One region of the Pelorhabdus sp. sgz311002 genome, then DNA from elsewhere that is predicted to be linked to it. Evidence: riboswitches for the same ligand, from Rfam matches in the RefSeq annotation. Region 1 holds a riboswitch; the other holds the start of a gene.
What was found. Region 1 has a riboswitch for cyclic di-AMP ahead of AC0NJP_RS02020 (C40 family peptidase). Riboswitches for the same ligand answer to the same signal wherever they lie in the genome.
Positions count from the first base shown of each region.

Region 2: it holds a riboswitch for cyclic di-AMP, as region 1 does, so the genes downstream of both, AC0NJP_RS15430 (3D domain-containing protein) here and AC0NJP_RS02020 (C40 family peptidase) in region 1, are expected to answer to the same signal.

Region 1 is NZ_JBWBCL010000001.1:392,853-404,454, forward strand. Features, by position in the region: gene AC0NJP_RS02005 (CC/Se motif family (seleno)protein) at 1-192, shown strand, start outside; gene aroH (chorismate mutase) at 335-703, shown strand; gene AC0NJP_RS02015 (glycosyltransferase family 2 protein) at 773-1,741, shown strand; cyclic di-AMP (ydaO/yuaA leader) riboswitch at 1,813-1,942, shown strand; gene AC0NJP_RS02020 (C40 family peptidase) at 1,951-2,622, shown strand; gene AC0NJP_RS02025 (ABC transporter ATP-binding protein) at 2,735-4,450, shown strand; gene AC0NJP_RS02030 (metal ABC transporter solute-binding protein, Zn/Mn family) at 4,521-5,450, shown strand; gene AC0NJP_RS02035 (metal ABC transporter ATP-binding protein) at 5,487-6,212, shown strand; gene AC0NJP_RS02040 (metal ABC transporter permease) at 6,232-7,041, shown strand; gene yyaC (spore protease YyaC) at 7,128-7,682, shown strand; gene AC0NJP_RS02050 (hypothetical protein) at 7,688-7,909, opposite strand; gene sigK (RNA polymerase sporulation sigma factor SigK) at 7,908-8,597, shown strand; gene AC0NJP_RS02060 (shikimate kinase) at 8,604-9,116, opposite strand; gene AC0NJP_RS02065 (YqeG family HAD IIIA-type phosphatase) at 9,350-9,856, shown strand; gene AC0NJP_RS02070 (carbon-nitrogen family hydrolase) at 9,893-10,687, shown strand; gene aroE (shikimate dehydrogenase) at 10,684-11,538, shown strand.
Region 2 is NZ_JBWBCL010000012.1:74,405-86,006, reverse strand. Features, by position in the region: gene AC0NJP_RS15475 (hypothetical protein) at 1-181, opposite strand, end outside; gene AC0NJP_RS15470 (5'-nucleotidase) at 330-1,253, opposite strand; gene AC0NJP_RS15465 (methyl-accepting chemotaxis protein) at 1,278-2,102, opposite strand; gene AC0NJP_RS15460 (methyl-accepting chemotaxis protein) at 2,268-3,092, opposite strand; tRNA gene AC0NJP_RS15455 (tRNA-Val) at 3,251-3,327, opposite strand; gene AC0NJP_RS15450 (acyl-CoA dehydrogenase family protein) at 3,451-4,584, opposite strand; gene AC0NJP_RS15445 (DMT family transporter) at 4,638-5,057, opposite strand; gene AC0NJP_RS15440 (alpha/beta hydrolase) at 5,124-5,846, opposite strand; gene AC0NJP_RS15435 (PaaI family thioesterase) at 5,843-6,283, opposite strand; gene AC0NJP_RS15430 (3D domain-containing protein) at 6,342-6,923, opposite strand; cyclic di-AMP (ydaO/yuaA leader) riboswitch at 7,035-7,185, opposite strand; gene AC0NJP_RS15425 (L,D-transpeptidase family protein) at 7,241-7,945, opposite strand; gene AC0NJP_RS15420 (3D domain-containing protein) at 8,047-8,811, opposite strand; gene AC0NJP_RS15415 (M20 family metallo-hydrolase) at 8,925-10,148, opposite strand; gene AC0NJP_RS15410 (DUF4337 domain-containing protein) at 10,183-10,716, opposite strand; gene AC0NJP_RS15405 (ABC transporter ATP-binding protein) at 10,759-11,602, opposite strand, start outside.

The DNA.
Region 1 (11,602 bases):
GGTACTGTGCAGCTTGAGCCTGAAGCTTTTATCGGAGAACCGAAGAACCTGACTCAGTTTACTGAGCGTGAAATCGGTGGTATTGTTTTGTATGTACCCCAGGCGTTTATATCGCCGTATCCGTTAGAAATTGCAATTAGCCGTTTTTTCGGACGTATTAAACTTGTCGTTAAAGGCTGGAAAATGCTTTAAAAACAACCGGGTAACCCCCGGTTGTTTTTTTATGAAAGTTTGTTCTAGCGCACATACTAAGAAAAAGTCAGACGAGTAGAGCAGGAATGGTACCAAATTGTGTCGAAAAGAGCCAAGATAGATAAAGAAAGGATGATGGAGTTTGCTTCGGGGAATTCGCGGCGCCATTACGGTGGAGAAAAACGAGCAACAAGCAGTAAATGAAGCTGTTGCGGAACTGCTTAGGGCTTTAACAGAGGAAAATCAACTTGATGTAGAAGAAATAGGAGCTGCTATCTTTAGTTCGACTCCAGATTTAACTTGTGCTTTCCCAGCAGCTGGTGCGCGGTTATATGGCTGGGATAATGTTCCCTTATTTGGTACTGTAGAAATTGAGCACCCACAAGCGCCGATTCTTTGTATTCGGTTGCTGCTACTTTATAATACAGAATTGCCGCAAAAAGCCATGCGGCATGTTTATTTGCGGCAGGCAGCACGGCTTCGTCCCGATATTGCCCAGCAAAATGAATAGTGCACGGCATTCGCTAATTTTCTCGTATGCGGCGTATGCCGTATTTTATTTAGTTTTGGAGGGTTTTACATTATGTTAGTATCCGTTGTTGTCCCGGTTTTTAACGAACAGGACAATCTTGCCGTATTTTATTCAGAAGTCGTCAAATATCTCGAACCTTTAGAGTATGATTTTGAAGTTGTTTTTATCGATGATGGCTCTAGTGATGCCACTCCGTTAATTTTGCATCGTATGGCGCAAGAAGATCAAAGGGTCAGAGCGTTTATTCTTGCCAGAAATTTTGGCCATCAAATTGCCTTAAGTTGCGGCCTTGATCATGCGAATGGCGATGTCGTAATTACAATGGACGGCGATATGCAGCATCCGCCGGAAATGTTGCCAGCCCTATTGAAACACTGGGAAGCAGGCTATGAGGTTGTTCAGACGATTCGTGTTCATACGGAAGGCGTTTCTTTTTTGAAAAACCTTACGTCAAGTCTTTTTTATAAGCTGATCAATGCGATGTCAAATATTCACATTTATGAAGGTGGTTCTGATTTTAGACTGCTTGATAAAAAAGTCGTGCAGAGCTTCCGATTATTTAAAGAACGAGCGCGTTTTATCCGCGGCATGATCAGTGATATTGGTTATAAACAAATTCAAATCGAATTTGTAGCGCCCAAACGCTTTGCTGGTGTATCTAAGTTTTCAGTAAAGAAAATGCTGCGTTTTGCCCTTGATGGCATTACGGCTTATTCTAAAATGCCACTGCGGTTTGCTTTTTATCTGGGATTGTTGTTCGGTATAGGAACAATGATTCTTACAGGACATGTCTTATATATTAAATTTTTTACGGAAGAAGCTGTTCCTGGTTGGGCTACTACGGCTGTTAGTATTCTTCTTTTAGGTGGCTTTCAATTAGTTGGCATTGGAATTATTGGTGAATATGTTGGTCGTATTTTTGAAGAGGTTAAACAGCGACCGCTTTACTGGGTTCGGGCCGAATTAGGAGAAAAGACAGTAGTGGAACAGAACAATGTAAAAAATAGGATAAACTAATCGGCGCCTAAAAGACAAAAACTGTATTTTGAGGGCAGGACTTTGGTCTTTTTTGTCGTATATATATTATTGAGTGTAGTAAGCCGAATCCAACTCAGGTACGGGGAAACCGTTTATTGGGGTGAAGCTCATGAAAATGAGCCGGGTCTATTCTTCTTCCCGAACCCGTCAGCTAACCTCGGAGGCTAGTAGAGGAAAGGAGTTAGTCTGTGAAAAAGTTTTTCAGAACCACATTGTTTGTTTGCTTTTTTGTTAGTTTTGTTTCACTCGGTTTTGCATCAGGTGCGTTTGAGGAAGGAGATCAAGGTCCAGATGTGGCCGCTCTTCAAAGTCAACTTGGTGCCCTTGGTTACAATGCTGGTCCTGCCGATGGAAGTTTTGGTTCCCTGACTGCCAGTGCAGTTAAAGCTTTTCAGCGTGATCGCGGCCTTGAAGCCGACGGCGTTGTAGGCTATGCGACTTACCGTGCGTTAATGGGACGAGACATACCGGTTAGCCGTGATTCTTCTAATGTATCTGCGGCTAGAAGAATCATGCAGACAGCCTTAGGGTTAAGAGGTGTTCCTTATTCGTTTGGTGGAACAACTCCGGATGCTTTTGACTGCTCTGGTTTTACCCGTTATGTGTTTAGTGCCTATGGCGTTTATCTGCCTAGAGCGGCTGATGAGCAGTTTAATGTAGGAAGAGGTGTTTCTTACAGTAGACTTCAGCCAGGTGATTTAGTCTTTTTCTCCACCTATGCCGAAGGCGCATCTCATGTAGGAATTTATTTGGGTGGCGGTCAGTTCGTTAGTGCTACTTCCAGTCGCGGCGTAGCCGTTGATTCTTTGGAAAGCAGTTATTGGGGCCCCCGTTACATTGGAGCCAGACGAGTATTGTAGTCAAATGGGAAGGCGTCATCGCCTTCCCGATTTTATTTGCTTTTTTTCGGAAATGCTACTAGAATAGTATTGGCTATGGTAGCATTCTTTTGTTGTTATTTGGAGGACATTCATGGTTAATTTGTATTGGTCTAAATTTATCAGGCCTTATTTTTCTTCAGTATTTTTATCAGTGTTATGTTTTATTTTATCAAGTGCGGCTTCTTTGGCGGCACCTATTGTCATTAAAATTTTAATAGATGGTGCTTTATCGCAAAATGATTTGTCCTTTTTGTATATTATTACAGGATCGATTGTCGCGCTCTATTTTGTCCGTGGCGTCTTTTTCTATTTTTATAATTATATTATGGCAAAAGCAGCTAACAAAATGATTGCACGCATGCGTCAAGATATGTTTGCTACTTTACAGAGTCATGATTATGCCTATTTTCTTAGTAAACCCAGCGGTGAAATTATGTCACTGTTCACAAATGACCTGTTGTTGATTCAGCAAGCTGTTACTTTAGGAATTCCTGATATTGTGGTCGAATCAATTAATGTGATTGCGATTATGATGATTATGATCTACTTCGACTGGCAGTTGGCGCTCGTGACTTTTGCTACACTTCCTTTTATTATTGTAGCAATTAGTTTTTTTAATCGTAAAATAGCTAGACTAGGCTCGCTTGTGGAACATACTCTGGCTAAGATGACTAGCATTGTACAACAGTCGCTGCTATCAGTCATGGTTGTACAAAGCTATGTGCGAGAAGAGTACGAATATAAGAAATTTAGTGAGCAAATTCAAGAAGCGGCTGAAAATCTGTTAAAGGTGCAGCGGATGAATGCCATTTTTATTCCTCTTGTAGAATTTTTAGCAGCTATTGGCCTAACCATTATTATCTGGTATGGTGGTCGCGAAGTCATTCAAGGCGAATTGTCTATCGGCGGTATGTTCGCTTTTCTTGTTTATATTATCAACGTTCCAACTCCTGTACGAAAGATCAGTGAAGCAATCAGCAAAATGAAACTAGGCATGGTTGCTTGGCAACGTATAGAAGAATTGCGTGATGAAAAAGAGCCTCTGCCAGAAGGGACGCTTGTACTTTCGCATGTCCAGGGGAAAGTACGATTTGAAAATGTATCATTTCGGTATCAACCAGATAATGAGATTTTGAAGCAAATTGAGTTAGAAGCAAGTCCTGGTGAAGTGATTGCTGTAGTAGGACCAAGTGGCGCGGGTAAATCTTCTTTTGCTAACTTATTATTGCGCTTTTACGATCCTACATTGGGTAATATTTATCTTGATGATGTAAATATCAAGGAGCTTACCATTCAATCTTTGCGCAGCCATATTGGCTTTATTCAGCAAGATCCCTTGCTTTTTAATGCCACGATTTATGATAATATTCGTTATGGTCGTCCGACGGCGACGTATGAGCAAATTATTGCAGCTGCTAAACTCGCTGACGCGCATGAATTTATTATGGAACTTCCGCTTGGTTATGATAGCAGAGTAGGTGAACTTGGCGGGAATTTATCAGGCGGTCAGAGACAGAGAATAGCCATCGCTAGGGCGATTGTTATGGACCCTAAGATTTTATTGCTTGATGAACCGACAGCGGCGCTTGATGCGCAGGCGGAAAAGCAAGTTATGGCAGCCGTAAGAAAAGTAAGCGGTGGACGGACAACTTTTATTATTACTCATCGGTTGACGACATTAGCGGCTACAGATCGAATTATTTATTTAAGTCAAGGTCGAGTTGTTGAAACGGGAACGCATGAGGAATTGACAGAGCTTGGCGGTTTATATGCTAAAGCTTTGCATTTAGGGGAAATTCAAGTATAATAATGGTGATGAAAATTCCTTTTCGAATCTAAATAAGAACTTTCTTGTTTATGTGAAAGAGGCGCGTAAAATGAAAAAGGTAATCTGTCTCATTATAGTCAGCAGCTTGATTTTTTTATTGAGCGGTTGTGCTGTAACCGGAAATTCTTTTGGTGACAAACGAATTAAGGTTGTTGCATCTGTTTATCCTGTGTATGAATTTGCCCAAGCGATTGGCGGCGACAAAATTAATCTTTCGCTTCTGGCGCCACCCGGTGCAGAACCGCATGATTGGGAGCCATCAGCCAAAGATCTTGTTAAAATTCGTGAAGCAGGTCTCTTTTTATACCAGGGGAACGGTTTCGAGCCGTGGGTTGATAAGATGTTGACACAAAATAAGACGACTTCTTCCGTTGCCGTAAGCCATGATATCGAAACTTTGTCAGGAATTGGCGAAGACGATGAAGAAGATCTTGACGCAGCAGGAAAACCTGTTCTTACAATAGATCCTCATATCTGGCTAGACCCAGTGCTTGCTGTGCAGGAAGCGAATAATATTTGCGAAGCTTTAGTATCGGTCGATCCGGCCAATGAAGCAATCTACCGTAAGAACTTAGAATCACTTACCTTGAAATTGACGGCACTTGATCAAGAATATGCGCAAGCTGTACAAAAGTTTGCGCGGAAGGATTTTGTTACAACCCATGCTGCTTTCGGCTATTTGGCAAAACGTTATGGATTGCACCAAGTACCGCTTATGGGTCTTGCGCCTGACGCGGAGCCTACACCGGAAAAATTGGCTCAAGTTTCAAAGTTTTGCCGTGAGCATAAAGTGAAAGCTGTTTTTTTTGAAACGCTTGTTTCGCCTAAATTAGCCAATATGTTAGGTAAAGAAACTGGTGCTGCAGTTCTTGTTTTAAATCCTATCGAAGGTCTTACTGATAAAGAAACAAAGGCGGGAAATAACTATTTTTCTGTAATGCAGGAGAATTTAAAAAATCTCAAAGCAGCCTTGCAATGAACAGCACTTGTCTTTTAAGATAGAGGAGTCTAGATTATGTGTGAAATCAAATTAGAAAAGGTGAGTTTTACTTATCAGGCCGAAAAGGTTCTTGAAGATGTAACTCTTACGATTTCATCAGGAGAATTTGTCGTGATGGTGGGGCCCAATGGTGGCGGAAAAAGCACTTTAATAAAATTGCTTGCTGGTCTGTTGACGCCCACACAGGGAGCCATTTTGATTAATGGAAAACCAATTCGTGAAGCTCATAAACAAAAACTTATTGGTTATGTACCGCAGAACTATCGGCGTAACACTGCTGATTTTCCGGCTACAGTAGCAGAAGTAGTCGCCTTGGGGCTTTTGTCTGGTCCACTAGGCAGTAAGATACCGGATGCTGAAAAACGACATATTGTGCTTCATACGCTAGACCTTGTTGGTCTGGCCGCTTTGGCAAACTGTCGGATTGGAGACTTAAGCGGTGGGCAGCAGCAAAGAGTTATGGTGGCTAGAGCATTAACAGGCAACCCTTCATTGCTGTTTCTTGATGAACCGACTAGTGGTGTTGATATTCAGGCAAGTGAAGCGATTCATAACCTATTGAGAGAATTAAACGAAAGACTGAATATGACGGTAGTTCTTGTTTCCCATGATATTGAACAAGCTACAGCCTATGCAACCCATGTAGCTTGTATTAACAAGAATTTATGTTTTTATGGTGAAAGAGAGTTATTTCGAACGAGTCATTTAACGAAAAATCATTTATGGTATTATTCCACATAAGAGAAGGAAGGAATTCGCGGTGGATTTCTTGCAATATGATTTTATGCAGCGGGCCTTTATCGCTGGAATTGTTACAGCGATCATCTGTCCGCTTATTGGTATTTTTGTCGTTGTGCGCCGTCAATCTTTGATTGGCGATGGCTTGGGACATATTGCCTTTGCCGGTGTAACTGGCGGTTATTTGCTAGGACTTTATCCTCCTATAGCCGCAGCCTGTTTGACAGTTTTGGGCGCTGTTAGTATTGAATGGATGCGTCAAAGACAAAAAGAATATAGCGATATGGTTCTGGCGCTCTTTTTTTATGCGGGAATTGCTTGTGCTATTATTTTTAGCAGTATGACAAAAATGCCTAGTATCGGACTGTTAAATTTTTTGTTTGGCAGTATTATTACTGTAACAGAGAAAGAGATCATGCTGATCGGGGGCGGGGCTCTATTCGTTTCACTTACAGCTTATCTGTTATTTGACAGACTTATGTTAATGGCTCTTGATGAAGAGGTTGCTCGTATTTCTGGCATTCCGATTGTTGCCATTAATCTTATCTTTGCTGTAATTACGGCTCTTGTTGTGGTCGTAGGTATGACGGTCGCTGGCATTTTGCTTGTTAGCGCCTTGATGATTGTGCCTGTTGCGACAGCGCACTTGTTGCAGAAGGGCTTTCGTAAGACTTTAGTTTACGCCATTTTATACTCTGTTTTAGCAGTGCTTATCGGTCTTACTGCGTCATATCATCTTGATATTGCTCCAGGTGGTACGATCGTAATCAGCGCTATTTTGGAATATATTGTGACTTATTTATTTTCTGTTCTTGCGCTAAAAAGACAATAAGTTTTGCTCTCTTTTCTTGTTATAGAAACACTTTGCTGTCGCATAAATATGATACAAAGTAATAGCGAGAAAGGGGCGGCAAGGCGATGGAAAAATTTAGCCAGTTTTGTTGTGTCAATGATCTGGAAAAAAAAGCGTGTACATATTTATGGAACATAGAAAGAACGCAGGACTTAGTCCTGCGTTCTTTAGTCTGTTTATGTATCGGTTCCGATCGTTATACTGGCGATGCATTAGGTCCCTTAGTGGGAACCTTCCTCCAAGAGAACTCTTGTTATCCTATTTATGGTTCCTTAGATCAACCGGTTCACGGTGGTAATTTGGCAAGCGTTGTGGAAGAAATTCATAAAAGGTATAATAATCCTTTTATTCTTGCCGTTGACGCCTGCCTGGGGAAACATAGTGAAATAGGTAAGATCGAGATTTGGTCAGGAAGCATTACGGCAGGATTAGCCGTAGGGAATCAATTGCCGCCAACTGGTGAGATTTCATTGGTGGGAATTGTAAATGCTGCCAGTGAAAGCAGCCATCTTGTTTTGCAAAGCACTTCTTTAGCGTTAGTAATGAAGCAGGCAAAAAAAATTGCTGCTATTATTCGGCTATTTCAAGATCAGTTAGTAGCAAAACAATTTTTAGTTTAAAATTTTTATTCTGGGAATAAACTATCCCAGTTTAAATAAAGAATCATTAATGCAATCGCAAAGAGAATACCTAAATCACCAATGAATTTTTCCATGTTATACACCTCAGTCAAATTATAAGAAAAAGTGTTTGGAAAAACAAGACCTTTTTCAACAGGACAGACACAAAGCTTCTTGTTTCGCCATAAAATAAACAGATAAATAACGGCGGGGGGCGAGGCTGTCATGTGGGGGCTTACTATATTAGCGGCAGCATTTATTCAGGGAATTACTTTTTTGATTTCTTATGTAAGTCATAATACTTTTCCCATGCCTCTAAGTGAAAAGGAAGAAGAGGCCTATTTACTTCGTTTGAAGCAAGGCGATGAGCAGGCTAGAAATACTCTAATCGAACGTAATTTGCGTCTTGTCGCGCACATTGTCAAAAAGTTTGATAATACCGGCGAAGATATGGATGATCTCATTTCGATCGGCGCCATTGGGCTGATTAAGGCAATCAATACGTTTGATCCGTCCAAAAAGATTCGTCTAGCTACTTATGCAGCGCGGTGTATTGAAAATGAAATACTAATGCATTTGCGTAGTACAAAACGGACTCGCTCGGAAGTCAGTCTCTATGATCCGATCGGAATTGATCGCGAAGGCAATGAAATTACTTTGATTGATGTGCTGGGAACTTCTTCTGATGTTGTAGCTGATGCTGTGGAAACGCGCTGTGAACAGGAACGTTTAGGTAAGGAAATTTCCCGTCTCAGCGGCAGGGAGAAATGGGTGCTGGAAATGCGCTTTGGTGTTCCCGGCGGAGCTAAGAAAACGCAACGAGATATTGCAAAAATTCTAGGGATTTCTCGCAGCTATGTGTCAAGAATTGAAAAGAAAGCCATCGAAGCGATCCGTAGTCAACTGAAAGAATGAAATAATTTATAAATGGTTTTCTTTTAAGATTTTTTCGATTGCCAATATAGCTTCATTTAGAGAATGAGAATTGTCAATACGATAGTCGCAGTACTTTTCATATAAGTGTTTGCGTTGTTCGTATAAAGTATAAATATGTTTTGGATCTTTTGCTAGAAGTGGCCGACGGCCCATTTCGGCTGAAGCTAAGATCATTTCAAGCGGGCGGTCAATATAAAAAATAATACCTGCTTTTTGTAAAAGAATCATATTTTCTTGTTTCGTTACAACGCCGCCGCCAGTGGCAATAATCTGTAGATCTTGCCGGCAAAGCGATGAGATCGCCTGGCTTTCAATTTGACGGAAGACCGCTTCTCCTGCTTGAAAGATCTCTGGAATTGTTCTTTTTTCTCTTTGTTCGATATAATGATCTGTATCCCAAAAAACTTTATTCAGCTTTTCTGCCAAGGTGCAGCCGAGAGCTGTTTTACCTGAACCAGGCATACCAATAAGGATGATGTTCTTTTTTGTGTTATTCATAGTTTCACCACGCTGTTGTTTTTATTGCTATCATAGTTGTGGTTATTATAGAAAAAGGACTAGGTACTGTCAAGAGAAAAAACTTATTTGTGATTCAATGCTTGCAAAGCTTTTGCTGTAAAATTATTGCGGTTAAGCAGGAATCAAGGCGGGTAGAATAGTATCTAACTGTTTAGAAAATCTAGTTTGTAACGTTGTTTTTTCAAACTGAATTTTTTGTAAGGAGATAAAATATGCTACGTTTTTTATGTCCGGCTATAGCGACTTATCGCTGTTTAGATATTGAAGCTGACTATTTTACAAAGCATGAGTTGAAAGGTTTGATTCTTGATGTTGACAATACATTGGTTCCTTGGGGCGAGAAAGAGGTTTCCTTTGCCTATAAACAGTGGCTACAACGGTTGCAACAGTCAGGAATCAAGATTTGTCTTTTATCTAATAACCGCAATTTCCGTGTAGAAATGATTGCTGCAACTGAGGGGATCTTATTTGTTTCTAAGGCTTTAAAACCTTCTTTAAGGGGGTTTAAGGCTGCCCTGGCATTACTTAAGTTGTTGCCACGGGAAACGGCAGTTATGGGGGATCAGCTTTACACCGATATTTTAGGTGGAAATTTAAGCGGTTGTCATACCATTTGGGTAAAGCCGCTTTCGAATCGCGAATTTTTGGGAACAAAAATTACACGCTTTTTAGAAAAAATTACGGTGGCATGGCTTCGCCACAAAAATATGCTGCATTGAGCAAGAAAAGTAATAGAGCGTAAATTGGGAGTGGAAATGATGAAAATTGCTATGATTCAAATGAATATAGAAAGCGGCGCCATTGAACATAATCGGCAACATGGGCTGCAATTAACGGAACAAGCGGCGGCAGCGGGTGCTGAAGTAATTGTTTTGCCAGAATTGTGGACAAGCGGTTATTCGTTGCGTCAGGTAGAAAGTTTTGCTGAGAAAGAGGATGGGCCGACTTTGCGGGGGTTAAAGCGTATTGCGCAACAATATAATATAACAATTGTCGGTGGGTCAATTGCCTATCGGCGCGATGGCGCGGTATATAACCACATTCCTGTTTTTAATGGTAAAGGGGCTTTGACAGACTATCAAAAAGTACATTTATTTTCTTTGTTTAAGGAAAGCCGTTTTTTTCAAAGTGGTGATAAACTTTGCCTGTTTTCCATTGGGGACTGGAAAGTCGGTGTGGCTATTTGTTATGATTTGCGCTTTCCCGAAATGTTTCGCACCTTGAAATTGAAGGGAGCTTCGGTTATTTTTGTTCCTGCGGAATGGCCTTCTGTACGAGGTGCTAATTGGCAGGTTTTGGCGCAGGCGCGGGCCGTAGAAAATCAACTTTTTATTTGTGCTGTGAATTGTGTAGGTCAGCATAAAGGACAACCTTTTTATGGTCATTCGCTGCTTGTCGGACCTGACGGAACTATTTTAGCGGAAGGCGATGATACAGAGCAGATTCTCTATGGTGAAGTTGATCAGACCGCGATTTTGCAGGCTGAAGCAAGTATGACTGTGTTGCAAGATCGGCGCCCTGAGTTATATGAGGGGGTGGAAAAACGATGAGAATATTAGGAACCACACAAAAAGTCGGCTTGATTGGTTGGCCTGTAGGCCATTCGTATTCGCCACTGATTCATAATGCGGCTTTTGAATTTTGTGGACTCGATTATGTCTATGTGCCGTTACCTGTGCAGCCGGGCAATCTTTCTGAAGCCGTTGCTGGTCTAGAGTCGCTGGGGTTTGTTGGTGCGAATGTAACTGTTCCTCATAAAGTAGAAATTATGGCTTATCTCGATGAAATTGATGAACAGGCAAAGCAGATTGGCGCAGTTAATACAATCGTAGTAAAAGAAGGAGTACTCACAGGCTATAATACAGACGCTCCTGGATTTTTAGCCGCTTTAAGAGGAAAAGGATGCTCTCTAGCTGGGAAAAATGCACTGTTGTTAGGGGCCGGCGGAGCGGCTCGAGCTGTAGCTGCCGCCTTAGCTCCAGAAGTGGCATGTTTAACAATTGCTGCACGACGGCGTGAGCAGGCTGATGAATTAGCCAATCTTTTTTTGAACAGATCTGTAAATACGGTGACTTGGCCCAGTAACGAATGGGAACAGAGTCTAAGTAAAGCTGACCTAATTATCCATTCTACGCCAATGGGGATGTCGCCGCAGGTTGAGGCAGAGCCTGTTTTTGCTTGGAATCGATGCAAAACCGACACTTTTTTTTGCGATTTAATTTATAATCCTTTAGAAACTTTGTTTTTGCAAAAAGCACGTGGACAGGGTTATCCTGTTTTAGGCGGTTTAGCCATGTTGGTAGAACAGGCTGCGTTGGCCTTTGAAATTTGGACAGGACAAGAAGCGCCGCGGTCAAAAATGATGGACGTTGCGGCCCAGGCAGTCAAAGCTTCATTATAAATTTGTCACTATTTTTTGAAAACAGCAGGGATTTGCCGAAGAAACGCGAAGGCTTCTAAAGAGT
Region 2 (11,602 bases), on a different contig from region 1:
CGTTGCCGCTAAAAGAGCGGATATAAGGCGCAATGAAAGCATAATCCATTGCCTTCATCGTCACAGGCACCTTATCAATCCCAATAACACTGGCTAATTTAAATCTCGCACAAGATTCAAACGACGCCTTATAAAGCTGCGCCGGACACTGTTCCCAACATTGATCTTGATAGGGGCACATCGTCATCCCTCCAACTAAAAAACCACCTGTATAGCTTACTTTGGTCACAGGGAAAACAGTGATGTCCTATTGCTAGTATATGCGCCATTGTAAAAAATACTCAAAAACAAAAAAACTTCCCTATATAAGAGAAGTTTTTCTGCTACATTCATTCATGATTTGTAACACCGCTCGGCACATGGCCTGTCGGTACGACACGAGCTGCATTCACACAGTAAGTATGTTGATCATCAAAGAAAATATGTGGTGCAAAACTTTCTAATATATCAGCCTTATCAAGACCGCCAAGGAAAAAAGCCTCATCAACACTAATTCCCCAGGCACGCAACGTTTTAATCGCCCGCTTATGAGCAGGCGCACTCCGCGCTGTTACGAGAGCCGTTCGAATCGGTCGCTTATGAAACGGCTTATAAGCAGCCTGCAGACGATTCAAAGCCGCTAGAAAGGCTTTAAACGGACCTGGCGCTAACGGAATTTCTGATTTTTCCGCTTCGCTTTTTTTAAACTCTTCCAACCCCTGCTCCACATTGACACGTTCCGCTTCATCACTAAAAATTACGGCGTCACCATCAAAAGCGATACGAATTTCCCCATCGTCAGCGCCGTTTTTTTCTTTTTGCTGTAAATAGCCGCCGGAAAAAATTGTCGCACTGGCATAACCGTTTTGCAAAGCCAGCTTTACGTCCTCTGAATTCGCTGATAAAAACAGATCGGCTTTAAAAGCCTTTAAATACTTGTAAGGCGGGCGCCCCCGCGTAAAAGCGGCACGGGTAATATCTAATGAGCGCGTTTCAATGGAATTAAATACCCTAAGACCTGTATTCGGATCATTTTTCGAAAGCAAAATAATTTCAACCATATTTTGGCCTGTCTGCGGGTCTTTCAAGGCTAACAGTCGTTCAATCAGCGGAAAAGCTACGCCGCAGGCAAGTAATTCATTCTCGCGATCCATTTGAAATTTAGCATAGGCCTCTTCGCCCTTCTCTTCAAAGACCCGATTGCTTTCATCAAGGTCAAAAAGGGCGCGCGAAGAAATTGCGATCACTAATTTTCCTTCAAGCGTAACTGCCATACTGATCTCCCCTGCTGTAATAAATTACAATTGACGAGCTACCTGTTCAACCTGAGTAGCCGATGAGGCTAGCGATTGCATCGACGCGGCAATTTCTTCCGTCGCAGCTGCCTGGCGTTCCGCCACTGTCACATTTTGATCAACTGTATGTTTCAAATTTTCGCCTTCTGCTTTAATTTTATTTAATATCACTTTAATATCCTTAACGGCATCAGCACTATTTACAGCCATCTTACGAATTTCCTCTGCTACGACGGCAAAGCCTCGGCCGTGTTCACCAGCTCTAGCAGCCTCAATGGCGGCATTTAAGCCAAGTAAATTCGAATTTGCTGCTACATCGCTAACAAATCGTAAAATTTCATCAGTATTTTTTACTTCTGTCGCTACTTTTTCACCGATCTGTCCAATCGTTGCCAAGCCTTGCGACAAATGAGTGGCCGTCGCAGCAAGTTCTTGCGTTGTTGCTGTCATTTGTTCTGACGTCGAAGCAATGGTTTCCGCTACTTCCATTAAACCTTGCTGATTTTTTAAGCTAATGCCAAGAGCAATGCCCCCAACTAACTTTCCGGCTTCAAGAATTGGAAAAGCCGTTGCTTTAATCGGCACTCCATAAAGGTCTTTCGGAACAATCTTGCTAACAGGTCTCCCTGTATTCATGCAATCGCCCAAAGCTCCGCCTTTAGCAGCGCCAGTCCCTTCTTTTACCTGCATATCAAAGGTTTCTGCTGGAACAAATTTTACAATAACACCTTCGGAATTACAAACCATAACACAGCAGTCTAAAGGAATGATTTTTTGCATCATTTCCGCTGCTCCCACTAATGCGTCAAACTCTGATATGCCTGCCATTTTTCCACCTCATAGAGTAATAGATTTCTACTTCATTATAACATAAAGGCATACTAAATTTTACTTTACTGCTAAAATTTGCAGAAATACAACTTATGGAAAATGACTAGATATAGAACAAAATAAAAAGGCCTCCGAAGATCGGAAGCCTTTTCTTTGAATAAATTATAACTGACGAGCTACCTGCTCGACCTGAGTAGCTGATGAGGTTAGCGATTGCATGGAGGCGGCAATTTCCTCTGTTGCCGCTGCCTGCCGTTCCGCCACCGTCACATTTTGATCGACCGTATGCTTCAAATTTTCGCCTTCTGCTTTAATTTTATTTAATATGACTTTAATATCCTTAACAGCATCTGCGCTATTTACAGCCATCTTGCGAATTTCTTCCGCTACGACAGCAAAACCACGGCCATATTCGCCAGCTCTAGCAGCCTCAATGGCGGCATTTAAGCCAAGTAAATTCGAATTTGCTGCTACTTCACTGACAAACCGCAAAATTTCATCGGTATTTTTCACTTCTGTCACTACTTTTTCGCCAATCTGTCCAATCGCGGCTAAGCCTTGCGACAAATGAGTAGCCGTAGCAGCAAGTTCTTCCGTTGTTGCTGTCATTTGTTCTGACGTCTCAGCAATTGTTCCCGCCGCTTCCATTAAGCCTTGTTGAGTTTTTAAGCTAATGCCGAGAGCAAAGCCTCCGACGAGTTTTCCAGCTTCTAAAATGGGAAAAGAGATTGACTTAATTGGCACACCATAAAGTTCTTTCGGAACAATCTTAGTGATAGGCTTCCCTGTGCTCATGCACTCTCCCATAGATCCGCCTTTAGCAATGCTAGTCCCTTCTTTTACCTGCATATCAAAGGTTTCTGCCGGAACAAATTTAACAATCATTCCACCAGAATCACAAACCATAAGACCGCAATCTAAAGGAATGATTTTTTGTATCATTTCTGCTGATTTCACTAATGCATCAAACTCTGATATGCCTGCCATATTTGCACCTCGCAAAGTAATAAATTTTGCCTTTATTATAACATAAAGGTATACTAATTTTTACTTTACTACTAAAATTTACAAAAATATAATTTATAGAAAATAGTCGTGTAAAGCAAAGAGACTTTCAGATAAAAATCTGAAAGTCTCTTCTTTGTTGGTGGGATTAACTGGACTCGAACCAGTGACCCCCACGATGTCAACGTGGTACTCTAACCAACTGAGCTATAATCCCATAATATTTACTTGTGTCAGAACACTTTTATATTATAAAGGATCTACCTCATAAAAAGCAAGTATTTTTTATGTAAATTTTATAAAAGAAAAACCCCTGCCTCAGCAAGGGTTTCTTATAAGCTTAGTATAAAATTTGGTTGGCAATAACAAGACGTTGAATCTGGTTTGTGCCTTCATAAATCTGCATGATTTTAGCATCACGCATATAGCGTTCTACAGGATATTCTTTAGAATAGCCATACCCGCCAACAATTTGTACGGCATCTGTCGTAATCTTCATCGCTGCATCGGCGGCAAAACATTTTGCCATCGCCGCTTCTTTCGAAAAAGGCATATTTTGATCTTTTAACCAGCAAGCTTTATACACCATTAATCTAGCGCCTTCAAGCTGCATAGCCATATCGGCAACCATAGCTTGTACTAATTGAAAAGATGCAATAGCTTTACCGAACTGTTGCCGTTCTCTAGCATATTTCACAGCAAAATCGAGAGCAGCTTGAGCAATCCCTACAGACACAGCGCCTACAAACGGACGAGCAGCATCTAACGTTTTCATCGCAATTTTAAAGCCCTGACCTTCCTTACCTAAACGGCGGGAAGCAGGTACTCTAACATTATCAAGAATCAGTTCACATGTATTGGAAGAACGAATTCCCATTTTTTCTTCGTGCTTGCCAACGGAAAAACCAGGCGTATCGCGGTCAACAATAAAAGCAGTAAGTCCACGAATCCCTGCTGATTTACGGGCATTCGCAAAAATAACAAAAATATCAGCAATGCCGCCGTTAGTAATAAAACACTTCGTACCATTTAAAATATAATCATCGCCATCTTTGGTAGCAGATGTTGCTACACTACCGGCGTCAGAGCCTGCTCCAGGTTCTGTTAAAGCAAAAGCAGCAAGTCTTCCCGAATTTAAAAAATCAAAGAAGTATTTTTTCTGCTCATCATTACCATGAATTAAAACTGGATATGACGCTAAGGCATTAGCAGCGATTGATGTTGCCACACCAGCATCGCCCCGACCGAGTTCTTCATAAAGCATTGCAATCGTAAGCGCATCAAGACCAGGTCCATCAAACTCTTCTGGAACTGTTAAATTTAATAAACCAGCGTCATTCAGTGTCTGAATCAGTTCAGGTCTCAGTTCTGCTTTTTCGTCCATTTCCCGGGCGTAAGGAATAATTTCTTGAGCAACAACATCCTGCACCATACGCAGTAAGGCTGTTTGATCTGACGAAAGCTCAAAATTCATAGGAAACCTCCTAAATCGTAATCATACGGAATATGTAAATAAGCCAATATGCTTTATTGTAACAAAAGTTTACCGCCTATGGCAAGTAAAACCAGGCCGACTCCTTGGCGGATCACAAAGTGATTTTCTTCTAACCCAAATAGTCCAAAATGATCGATCACTAAAGCGGTCAAAACTTGCCCGACTATAATCGCCGTCGTTGCCGTTCCTACACCAACGTTCGGAATACTTGCAGCCACAAGATAAACAATAAGTACCCCAAGCAAACCACCCAAGTATAAGTACCAAGGTACATTAGGCAGAGAAAAAGCTCCCTTACCAAGACGAAGGCCAAAAAGAGCTACACTTAGCACGATAAGACCAGTAGCATGAACAATGAAAGCCGCCTCTAACAGACCAACGACTTTACCTAAAGCTGCATTTAACGATCCCTGCACCGCCATTAGAATGCCTGATAAAAACGCAAGTATCATAAAGCGTCCACACTCCTACCATTTCTTACGAAATAGTATAGAAGCTTGGTAAACTTTCTATTCAGCTTATTCTAACCCTTTCAACCACTGGACCACAGCAACTCTAGCTTGGTCGGCTACTTCTTTAAACTGATGATCACCAGAGCGAATAATAACCAACTTTTTCGGCTCTAAGGCCGTTTCGTACATTTTATGAGCCTGCTGGACTGGTACGACTTGATCTTGATCTCCATGCAGCACAAGTACAGGTACCTCTCCCAATTCTTGCACATAACGAAATAAAGGATAATTGACAAAATCCTGTATAAAATCAGGCGTCAAGGTAAGTGAGCCGGTATCATCGCTTACTGTAATATTTTCACCCGCTGCTAATTTATTGTAGTCATCACCTAAAGCAAGGCGAAAGGTTTCCGGTAGATCGCCTGGCGTTGCCCACAGACACAACGCTTCAATCGCTTGATCTTGATGAGCAAAAGCTAACGAAGCGCTGCCGCCCATGCTGCGGCCTAAAAGATATAGTTTAGACCCAAGATTCTGCCGTGCATACAAAGCGGCATATCCGAGTTCCTCAATTTGACAAGACAACTTTTGACAAGGCGTGAATTTATAGCGAAGCACATGAAACCCGAGCTGAGCAACGGCTTCCGCTAATAGTTCAGCCCGACTTGTCCCATCAATCGACCCGTTAAAACCGTGAGAAATGATAAATACTTTCTCAGTTTTCGCCGAAGCTTCGTGCCAAATTCCAGCGAGTTCCCCAGTGTCGGTAGGAATCACAATTTCCTTCAATCCAGTTCATCCTCCTCAATGAATCTGCCTACGACAAAAAAAGTTCCGCGGCTTTTCGCTAACAGCTTGCCTTCTTCGCTAAAAATACCAGCGTCTACTACAATGGTGCTTTTCCCATGATGGAGCACTTCCGCCTTTGCCGAAATAGTCCCCCCTGGCCTAGCTCCCTGCATTAAGTTAATATTCATATCGACAGTAACGACTTTACTACCAAGGGTACCGCAGGCAACACCCATTGCTGTATCTGCTAGCGACGCCAATGCTCCACCATGAGCAATTCCATGCAGATTCGTATGTTTATCCATTACGACAGGCATGGTCAAGACCGCTTTACCACTTTCCAGTTGAACAAGCCGCATCTCTAACAACTGTACAAAGGGGTTTCGATCATAAATAAATTCCAAGTTTTCTTTCAAGCGGTCCATATACGCGTTCAAAGGGAATCCTCCTTATAAAATGGTGAAATGATAAAAAAAGAAACAGGCAAAATGCCTGTCAGTCACAAATGTATACAGTCACAATCTGCCTTCCAAAGGAAAGAGCTTCACCATGACTATCAAAAGCCAAATCAATAAAATTACCTCTTATGCTGCCGCCTGTATCATCAGCCACAGCAAAACCATATCCTGGTATATAAAGACGAGTTCCCAGCGGAATCACATTCGGATCCACTGCTACAAGGCCTCGCCGCAGTAAATGCCCCTGCGAGGTGTAGCTTCCGTTTCCGGGATCATAAGCTGAATAGCCTGTAGCATTCATTACTATCGATCGGTTATATCGGCTAATATCTGTACCTGCACGTTGTAAATAAAGAATCGTATCACGATTGATGACTCCATTTGCCGGTAAGTTGACACTGCGCTGAAAAGCAATCACTGCGTGAAGCGTCATGCCGCCAAAAACCCCATCAATCTCTCCCGTGTAGTAACCGGTTTCGGCAAGTAACTTTTGCGCATAATGCACATCATTGCCCCGCATTCCCCGTATAAGCGGCGTATCGCCAGGAGCGGCGAAAGTTACTGTCGACGAAACGAAAAGGACCAGGAATACCCATAGTACCACTAAAGCGTTTCTCATCGATTCACCTCTCTTTTTGCGCCCTCCAAAGTATTTCCATCTAAAAAAATGAAAAAACTTCAAAAGCGTCTAGCCTCCGAAGTTAGCTGTCGTGCATTGCCATGCATAAAAACTAACTGGGGCTGCTGCCTCCGGGGTTAGCTGTCGGATTCGGGCAAAAGAGAATAGTCAGAACGCCCTACCGCATATACGCGGATTCACCCCTATCTATATCGGTTCCCCCGTACTTATTTTTTAAAATAAGATTCGGCTTTTATTATTTTACTATAAAATTGTAAATTAGTCAATTTTCCCGCTATTGGAATCCCATTTTTTTCCTAAATACCTAGTTTTTCTGCTAAATTTTTATCCACAATTCCATTAGAAAGAAAACCGTTAGCTTCTTGATATTGTTTGACAGCGTCTTCTGTAGACCGTCCAAAAATCCCGTCGGCTCGTGATAATAGATAGCCCATACTTTGCAATTTAAGTTGCAAAATTGCCACATCAGGGCCTGTCATTTGATATTTTAGAACACGGTTGACTTTTTTGCGTCGATCTTCAATCCGTACAGTTGTGCCAATCGGGACTTTTTCAAAAAGCTCTTCCACATCTTTATTGCGCATACGAATGCAGCCGTGGCTCGTGAATTGACCGATAGACCAGGGTTGATTCGTTCCGTGAATGCCATAGGTACCCCAAGGTACATTCAGTCCCATCCAACGTGTCCCGAAACCGCTGCCCCAATTATAATCCTTCCAAACAACAACCCATTCGCCAATCGGCGTCGGCGTGGAGCTTTTCCCCACAGCAATGCGGTATTTTTTGATAAGCTGGCCATTATCATAAACTTCTAAAATCCGTTCCGCCACTTTAATTACTAAACTGACGGAACCGCTTGGTTCGATCGGCCCTGTCTGATCTTCCAAGGTAAAATCTAGCTCATCGAAATAGTCATAGCTTACAATCCCTAGCGCAAAGGTTACTAGCAGTAATAAAACCGTTCCATAAAATAGAGTCGGTCTTGTCAAACGAACTGTCATTGCCCTCACTTGGATGCCCCCTTGAAATTGCTATTCAAAAGATCATATGCCAAAAGACAATGCCATATCCCCATAAAAAAAGAAGCCGGTATAAATACCGACTACTTCAATACATAAATTTGTACATTTTTGATGCCATAATCTAAGGCATCCTGACGATTCGGGAAAAATAAGTCAATATGGTTGCCCTTGATTGCACTTCCCTGGTCATTGGCAATTCCATAGCCATAGCCTGGAATCCAAAGTTTGGTTCCCATCGGAATGACCGCAGGGTCGACAGCAACGATTCCCTGATGCAAAGGATTGCCAAAATAATCATAATTTCCCCAATGCCCATTATCAAGCGTACCGGGACCATAGGCCGTAGTCATCACCGAAAGAACCTTACTGTAATCGCTCGGCGCGCCAACAGGTGCTGAAGTAGACGATCCTGTTGCAATAGACGGCTCCAGTTTGGTTTGCCCAAAAAGCTGTGTCAAAGCTTGAATACTATCTTTATAAGGAGCTAAAACGCTACTGACTTCCTTAATAAGTTCGGTTTGGACCGATTGCTGCAAGACCTCGCTCACTTTATTGCCGCTTACTACCTGAGGTAAAGCAGCAGCCGCTTGGCCGCTCGGGATTTGACTTGCCGCAACAGTTTGCGCGAGAGTCGTAAGAATATCTGCCTTTTTACCTTGCTCCAGCTTTTGTTTTAAATTTAGGATCTGTTCAATGCTCTGCACGGTCTGATTGGAAGCCTGCCCAGCCAATAAAGCCACAAGCTGATCCGCTGGAGCGCTTGCCTGAGCCTGCTCTAGGGCCAGCACAGAAGTAGAACAATAGACCATAGCAGTAACTAAAATAACATGTATAGTTCGTTTCATTCAGGCACTCCTTTCACACAAATTTAATACCATCATACCATTGAGTTTACATAAATACTAGACGGTAATATTTCTCATGTGTAAAAGGAGTGCTTGTTTTTTAGCTGTTCAAACTATTTCGCTTGTTCATATAGCGCTTCTGTCAAAATCTCTACGCCATATAAGATATCTTCGGTTGCGGCGTATTCTGCCGGATTATGGCTGATCCCTTCTTTGCAGGGAATAAAAATCATAGCGGTCGGCGTAAGTTTTGCCATATGCATGGCATCATGACCAGCGCCGCTGTGCATTTGACGATAGGCCGCTTTTTTGCGGCGGCAGATTCCCTCTAACAGACCAATCATTTTTTTGTCAAGCTGTACAGGTCGATCAGACGTAAGCACATCAATCGCCACAGGCGTCTCCTCTTCTTCTGCCAAGTTGCTGATAAAATCTTTCAAATCCTGAATTGAAGTAAGAATACTTTCCGAATCAACGCCGCGAATATCAATTCCCAGTTCCACTTTTCCTGGCACAATATTCATTGCACCAGGTAAAACCGTTGCCATCCCTACTGTTCCAACCGTCCCGCAATAAGACTGTTCTAACGCAATTTCCCGCACAGCTAATATAATTTTCGCCGCACTAACTAAGGCATCACGACGACATTCCATAGGTGTCGCCCCAGAATGGGCCGCTTGCCCCTCGATGGTTACTTTAAGACGCGTTGGTGCTGCAATGGCCGTAACAAGACCAATCTTTTCCTTGGCCGTTTCTAAGATAGCGCCCTGTTCAATGTGAAGCTCTAAAAAGCATTTAAATTCATCACGGCTTCGGGCAGCACTGCCTAGATTCTCAATAGAAAGCCCTTGTGTAGCGAGAGCCTCTGGCAAAGTAATACCTTGCTTATCTACAGCCTTTTTCCAAGTATGTATCGGCAGAGATCCAGTCATTACTTTACTGCCAATTGTGGCAAACCCAAAGCGTCCGGCTTCTTCACAAGCAAAGACAATCACTTCTACTGGATGGGTAAGTTGACCTTTCGCCTGAAGTTTCTTCACGGCCAACAGCGAAGCAACAACCCCCGCTACGCCATCATACTTTCCGCCTGCTGGGACAGTATCAATATGGGATCCTGTAGCTACGACTGGAGCCGTTGCATCGCTCCCTTCTAGCCGGCCAATAATATTACCGGCAGCGTCACGGCGAATCGTTAATCCTAAATTCTGCATTTCTTTTATAATATACGCGCTAGCTGCTTGATCGTGCTGTGTATAAGCCAGACGAGTCACGCCTTCTCCCGGTTCACTAAAACCAGCCAAAGCCTCTATGCGTTCTTCTACCCAAGCTTTATCCATATAAGCGCCTCCTTGCATTAATGCCTTTCTTTTATTATAAACTGAGAAACATAGTATAAGCAAAATAAAAGATACCGATTAAGCCAAACGCGCCGCCCATATACCAATAAGCAGCCGTCTTATTGATGGACGCCAGTGATGTTAATAAAATTCCGACTTGCAAAAAAATCAAAGCTTGTCCAAACATACTGTTAAAAACTTTGGCCTGATCGCGCTCTTGTTCAAACTTTTTGGCATCAGCCATGATCTCGTCTTTTTCTTTTGAATAACGCTGAACTGTCTTATCATATTCAGCTATTTTTTGCTGCAGTGCTTCATTCGAAAATTGCCCCAACACTAACAGCATCATATCACGTTGTGTCTGATATTCCGTCTCTTTAATTCCCTTAGCTTGATAAAAATTCCACTGATCTGACGCTTGATTTTGCATGAGAACCATTTTATTACCATACCCAGCCGCTTTGAACGATGCCAGAGTAGCTACTACGGCTAATATAACGGTAGTAATAGCAATAAGCGTTGTCAGTTTCTCTTTTACATAATATTGATGCCATTTTCCTAGGTTCATACCTATCGCCCCTTTCTACCACTTTTATTTATTCTACCATAGCTAAAGCGCTTCTTTAAGCGCATGAAGCTGACTTTGATGGAGCCGTGCATAAAAACCTTCTAGTTGCAACAATTCTTGATGCGAGCCGGATTCTACAATCTCCCCTTGGTCCATAACGAGGATTTTATCAGCTTGTTCAATCGTAGATAGTCGATGCGCCACTACGAGCATCGTCCGTTCCTTAGACAACCGCGCAAAAGCTTCTTGGACTAGTTTTTCTGTTTCACTATCAATACTTGATGTCGCTTCATCAAGAGCTAAAATTTGAATTGGCCGCAATAAAACCCTTGCTAGCGATATAAGCTGTCGCTGGCCTGCTGATAACAACGCGCCTTGATAACCAATCAACGTTTCATAAGAATCGGGCAGTCGTGCAATAAAGGCATGGGCATTGGCCTGTTTCGCCGCTTCGACAGCTGCCTCGCGGGAAATCGCATTATCATATAGCGCAAGATTTTCATAAACAGTTCCTTTAAATAACCGAACTTCTTGAAAGACAATACCAATCGTTCTTCTGAGCACTGCCAAGGGAATATGGCGAATATCCACCTCATCCAAGTAAATAGCGCCTCGCTGCGGTTCATAAAAGCGAGCCAGCAAGTTAACTAAAGTTGATTTGCCGGAACCGGAAAACCCGGCAATACCGACAAACTCTCCTGCTTCCAGTGAAAAGCTCACATCTTTTAACACCCACTCTTCGCCCTCATAAGCGAACCATACATTTTCAAAACGAATGCGTCCTTGAAAATAGCAATCCGGAGACTCATCTTCATGATTTTCTGCCGGTTTATCCCCTTCAAGCAAAGCCGCAACTCGCTCTGCCGCCGCTAACGCCGATTGCAAC